DNA from 2 places in the Paenibacillus provencensis genome. Region 1 is predicted to be linked to the other one. Evidence: riboswitches for the same ligand, from Rfam matches in the RefSeq annotation. Region 1 holds a riboswitch; the other holds the start of a gene.
The links. Region 1 has a riboswitch for ZMP and ZTP ahead of ACFQ3J_RS14685 (bifunctional 5,10-methylenetetrahydrofolate dehydrogenase/5,10-methenyltetrahydrofolate cyclohydrolase). Riboswitches for the same ligand answer to the same signal wherever they lie in the genome.
Positions count from the first base shown of each region.

Region 1 (3,096 bases):
TGTTGAGATAAAGAAGCATACAGATTCTCTCCATCAACATCAGCATGATAATATTGATGCAGCGTCTCTGGAATATGGAGCGTAATTGGCTTCCCATCAAGAGATTCAGGCATTAATTCCTTGGCACCAAGCCGCGCCATCGTCGTGTTGACCTCATGAATGTTCAATTTCATCGTGATCGTCTGTGAGCTGAGTGCGTAATAACCTTCTTCATTGAAAATGTCATTCTGATATGCTGTTAGCCCGGTGATCTCTTCGATCTCTTTCAAGCTTAGTTTTTCATTGTTTAGTTCAAGTCCATATGCATTCGTAAACGAACCATGCTTGTTGATAAATTCCGATGAACTGCTTCCTTCGGATACAGTGTTGAAGAATTGCATAACATCCCCTTCATTGACCACCGTCACTTCATCCATTCGGAACTGATTAAGTATGGCGGCAAGTGCCTTGTCTCCGAGCGGAGTCGCAATCATTACCCCCGCCACAGCAGCTACCGTCGCTATACTCAGCCACTTCTTAACTTGCTTCTTCATGGTATGCTTCTTCTTCACAACAGACGTTTTCTGTTCCTGATTCTGATGATTCGTCATATCGATTCTCTCTCCCCTGATTTCATTATTTAATACACCGTATAATACATCTTCCTCAAATGAATGTGCTGCCTTAGGCTCGATTCCACGCTCCATAGACCATGATGACCACTTGGGGCTCATTTCTTCTTTTTCAAGCCTTGACGCAAGCTTGTTCCAAGCAGCTTCAAGCTGCTTGTTCTCGTCTACTCCGTTCGGCTTTGATGTCATATGCAGGTTCAACTCCTAACTATGCTAATTGGTATAACCCTCAGGACTGTGGTGCGGACTTTCCCTGAACCTTTCTCCTCAGCTTACTTGTAGCTCTGCTTAACATCGAGCCGACAAGGGGAGGTCTTACATTCAGTTCTTCCGCAATCTCTGCATAGCTGTAGCCTGAATACTTCAGCATCAGCAGTTGTCTGTCGCGCTCTGGCAGCTCGTCCATCCATTCACGTACTTCCTCCTGATCCATACGCTTCAGTACAATCTCTTCTCCAGAGGACAGGAACTGCTCTCTGCTGTCATAGTACTGCTCCTGCTTCTCCTTGAGTTTCCGTTCTCTTATTTGCCTACTCATATAATCATATCCGATGCGCGTCAGTACACGGTGAAGCCATGCACCCATCGCAGCCGGATCATCTGGTGGATTCCGATACAGCCGAATAAATACCTCTTGCGCAAGATCTTCCGCGGCGGCTTCATCCTGGATCAGAGCCATCAGTTTTCGTCGCACAATGGGATAATGCTCTTCAAACACTGTACGGAAAACCTCGATTTCCTGTCCTCCCATATGTTTTACGTCTCCTTTCAGCTGCAGCTATACATAAGACGAACGATGGTTTATTTTTATAGCAGGTTTTATAAAAATGTTTAATTAAGTCCTTCTCGAAACTTATTGAACCGAAGAATTTGGAACTATATCTATCTATTGTTAGTGAAAACTATATGATGGGTTCGATATATTGTCTAAAACTCAGCCGACATCACTTATTTACCGTGTCGTCAGGTCCTATATGAATTATACCGAAGCTGGATCACAGCTCGTCATTCCAAATCTTGTGCATTCGAATCAATTTCATAAATCATAAAAAAGGTGAATTTGAAACTATATATACTCTTGATTGAAGCAGCCAAAGGTATTATGAAATTGATTCATCCCTATTGATCAATTCGACAAAATGAAGTACCATCATGGGGTGAGCTTCCATTAATCCACCGATTCATCATATGAGGTCTCACCTATACACTACAATTAAGATCGTCGCATGTAACTGGCGTACACGGTGAACCGTGAGGGAGCATGTGATTAGATATAGCCGTACGCCTGGGCAGAGGTAAGGAAACTTAGGTTTCCTTGCCTCTTTTTACTTTGGAAAGGGCGATGTGATTCATGAGTGACAACACACTGATTCTGAATGGTCAAACGGTAGCAGATTACATGAAAGAAGAAACAGGAGCGAAGGTGAAGGAACTGAAAGAGAGGGGGATTCAGCCTTGTCTGGCTACCATTTTGGTGGGGGATGATCCTTCTTCGGCAACTTATGTACGTATGAAAGGGAACGCCTGTGCACGAATTGGGGTCGAATCGATCAAGGTCGTGCTTCCTGCTGAGACAACGACAGAGGAGCTGATTCAGGAGATCAACAAGCTGAACCAAGCCCCATCCGTTCATGGAATTTTGCTGCAGCATCCGGTTCCGCATCACATCGATGAAAGAGCTTGCTTTGACACAATCAGCATCGAAAAGGATGTGGATGGGGTAACCACTCTTGGCTATGCATTGAACGCATTTGGCGAAGCCGATTATCCATCCTGCACACCACAGGCCATTATCCGCATTCTCGACTTCTATAACATTCCGCTGGAAGGAAAACATGCCGTGGTGATCGGCCGTAGTCCGATTCTCGGCAAACCGGTATCCGCGATGCTGCTGAATCGGAATGCAACCGTGACGACCTGCCACTCCAGAACCGTAAATATTGAAGAGATTGTGAAACAGGCAGATATTGTTGTCGCTGCCGTAGGCAAACCAAATTTTGTACAAGGAGATTGGATCAAGCCTGGCGCCGTTGTCGTGGATGCAGGATACAATAAAGGCAACATCGGTGATGTCGACTATGATGCCTGCATGCCTCACTCCTCTGCCATCACACCTGTACCTGGCGGTGTGGGCCCGGTTACCATTGCGACACTTATTGAGCATACGGTGAAGTCAGCGTACAAGTTATTACAGAAGTAAGTGCAGTAATATCAAGATATTATATTTTCAAGCAATTAGCTCCCAATCTTAATAAAAGAGCCCTTCCAGCAGGAAGGGCTTAATTTATGGCGGTATGCAGTATCACTGGCACTACTCTAACTTACTTCAGTTCATTTAATCCTCTTCAAATACACCTGTACAGTCTCCCGTAAGCAGCTTCAATTAAAAGCTGTTCAAACTATACGATAGCTGGGTCTCATCCTTCCAGGTAAGATCCGTTATAAATACAGCCAGCTCCAGCGTATTTCCCTGTTGATCCGTCGC
Region 1 is NZ_JBHTKX010000001.1:3,032,985-3,036,080, forward strand. Features, by position in the region: gene ACFQ3J_RS14675 (hypothetical protein) at 1-800, opposite strand, end outside; gene ACFQ3J_RS14680 (sigma-70 family RNA polymerase sigma factor) at 841-1,362, opposite strand; ZMP/ZTP riboswitch at 1,830-1,909, shown strand; gene ACFQ3J_RS14685 (bifunctional 5,10-methylenetetrahydrofolate dehydrogenase/5,10-methenyltetrahydrofolate cyclohydrolase) at 1,963-2,811, shown strand.

Region 2 (3,096 bases), on a different contig from region 1:
GTAGGATCAAACGGAATCGCATTTTTGTTGACCGTAATACCGATGGAATCAAGCACATGCTCGGCATCTTTACCTGTGATGTTGATATTTCGGGTATCGATCAGCATCAAGTGGTTGTCCGTACCGCCGGACACGATGTTCAGACCTTCTGCAATCAAAGTTTCAGCAAGAACTTGAGCATTCTTCACTACATTTTGCGCATACGTTTTGAAGGATGGCTGAAGTGCTTCGCCGAGGGCAACAGCTTTGGCAGCAATAACATGCATCAGAGGTCCGCCCTGACTGCCTGGGAATACGGCTTTATCGATCGCAGCAGCCCATGGCTTGCGAGTAAGAATCATACCGCCGCGTGGTCCGCGAAGCGTCTTATGTGTAGTCGTCGTTACAAAATGAGCATGAGGCACCGGATTCGGGTGCAGACCTGCCGCCACAAGACCCGCAATATGAGCCATATCCACCATGAACAAGGCACCCACATCGTTTGCAATGCTTGCAAGTGCTTCAAAATCAATTGTGCGCGGATAAGCACTTGCACCTGCCACGATCAGACGAGGGCGATGCTTAAATGCAGCTTTGCGAACTTCGTTGTAGTCGATGCGGAATGTATCTTCCTGCACGCCATAGGCAACAAAGTTATATAGAAGACCGGATGCATTAACCGGGCTGCCGTGAGTCAAATGACCGCCATGCGCAAGATTCATCCCGAGCACCGTGTCTCCCGGTTTGAGTGCAGCAAGGTATACGGCCATGTTCGCCTGTGCTCCGGAATGCGGCTGAACGTTTACATGTTCTGCACCAAACAATTCTTTGGCACGCTCACGAGCGATATCTTCGACGATATCAACATGCTCACAGCCGCCGTAGTAACGTTTGCCAGGGTAACCTTCAGCATATTTATTCGTAAGTACAGAACCCATCGCTTCAATTACCGCTTCGGAGACGATATTCTCTGAGGCGATAAGCTCGATATTGTTTTGCTGACGTTTCAATTCCAATCCCATCGCATTTAGTACTGCCGGGTCTGCTTTGCGCAATTGATCCATAACTTGAATTCCTCCCATATCATATCTGTTTTTAGAATTATCAATCACAAGTTGAAGTGTTGCTGATAACATCAAGCTGGTACACCGCACGTTCTCCACCAATGAGCTTCGGTCTCGACAATGCGGTAGTCACCCGTGCTTCTCCAATATAACGCCTTGCTGTACGGTAAGGAACTGCAACCCTTCTCATATGCATGCCGATGAGCGTCTCACCGATATCCATACCCGCATGTGCTTCAATCGTTTCGGCAAGGCATGGTTCTTGCAGGGAGCGATAAGCCGCTGCTGCCATGGAGCCTCCTGCCTTCGGAACCGGTACGGCAGACACTTCCGTCAGTCCAAGCCGTTCAAGCAGTGAACGCTCCAGCACCAGAGCGCGGTTCAAATGCTCGCAGCACTGAACAGCAACCTCGAAACCGTAAGCATCCCTCACTTCATTAATACCTTGAAGCAATGCCTGTGCAATCTCTAAGGCTCCGGCTGTTCCGATACGCTTACCTGCCACCTCACTTGTACTGGTACCGATGACTACAACTTTACCTGGCCCAAGCTTCCCTTCTTTCGCAAGCTCTCCCAGCACTTCAGCTGTCTGGGCCGTAATATCATCCGCTTCAGGGTGACTGCTGTTCTGTTCCATAGCCTAATGAACCCCTTCCGTTTGTGACAAATAAAACGATCGCAAGAAAGAGTTGTTCACTCATGAGAATCGTCTAATTCGCCCTATTTTGCGATCTGCCAAGATCATTTAAGTCTTATTATACCGAAAATTTAGCGAAATACGAAAAAAGAGCAGTCTCCCACACAAGTATACCTTGCGTGCAAGAAATGCTCTTTTGCCCAGGCGACCGGCCGTTATCTCCGATGCTCCATCGTGGTTTAATCCACACTTGTCGCCAGTTACACCGGAATCTCATTTATCTTCTTCATCATAGAACATCAGATGTTAGAAATCAACCACTTCTAAAGCTCTTTGTCAAAAAAATCAGCTGAGTTTATCCAGCACACGTTCAACAGCAGAACGGATCTCCGCCGCCGTTATATCATAATCTTCTCTGCTGCCGCCAAATGGGTCCGAAATATCAAAGCTTGGAATCCGCTGCTGAATTTCAATAATACGCTGCCGATCCGAAGCGAGCAGTTCCTGTCCAAGCGCACGCTTCATTTCCCATTCTGCATACAACCGATCCAGCTCCTTAAGATCAGCCAGGACTATTGGATCATCTTCTGCATATTCCTTCAGCGTGTAGATTTTGTCAGCACAATCTGGATAATGATGAATGACATGCTGCTTATGTGTTCCCGTTAAGGTTAATATGAGATCTGCCCATTGAACCAAATCGTGATTTATCAAGGATGAAGTTATTACATCTTGAATATCATGATCCTTCAGCACTGCAGCTGCATGACGAGAGATCGTACTCCCATCTATCGCTGATACTCCTGCGGATCGAACTTCTACTTGAATACCTCTTGAAGCGGCTGCTTTGCGAAATAATCCCTCTGCCATCGGGCTGCGGCAAGTATTGCCTGTACATACGAATAGAATATTCTTCATATTATCACCTCCGTCGTCTGTATACCTGGATGAAAACCCGCTGTAACTTTAGTTCCCTATGAGATGATTTCTATTGTATGATGCTTTGGCTCAATATGCAAAAGAGAACAAACAAGCTAAAAGATAAACAGCATGCCAAAAGCAAGCAATATGGCCCCTCCTACAGCTTCTCCGTATTCACCCAGGTTACGGCTTACTCTTCTGCCAATCAATAGACCCACCATGGACATCACAAAACCACAGATGCCGAAGGCAATGATGGTCAGCCATAAATCACTCTTAAACATACCGAGTGTTACACCGACGGAGAAGGAATCAATACTGACACTGACTGCAAAGATCATCGTCCCGGCAAACGTCCGGTGGTCCATGAAATTTGACTCTCCAGGTCTCAAGGCGTTAAATATCATATGCGCACCGAGTGCAAGAAGCAGACCTCCTGCTGCGTATGAAGTAATCTGACCAAGAAAGGAGCTGACATATTGTCCTGTGTAGAAA
Region 2 is NZ_JBHTKX010000002.1:400,581-403,676, reverse strand. Features, by position in the region: gene glyA (serine hydroxymethyltransferase) at 1-1,043, opposite strand, end outside; gene ACFQ3J_RS18030 (TIGR01440 family protein) at 1,084-1,680, opposite strand; ZMP/ZTP riboswitch at 1,872-1,954, opposite strand; gene ACFQ3J_RS18025 (low molecular weight protein arginine phosphatase) at 2,026-2,598, opposite strand; gene ACFQ3J_RS18020 (manganese efflux pump MntP) at 2,715-3,096, opposite strand, start outside.
Region 2: it holds a riboswitch for ZMP and ZTP, as region 1 does, so the genes downstream of both, ACFQ3J_RS18030 (TIGR01440 family protein) here and ACFQ3J_RS14685 (bifunctional 5,10-methylenetetrahydrofolate dehydrogenase/5,10-methenyltetrahydrofolate cyclohydrolase) in region 1, are expected to answer to the same signal.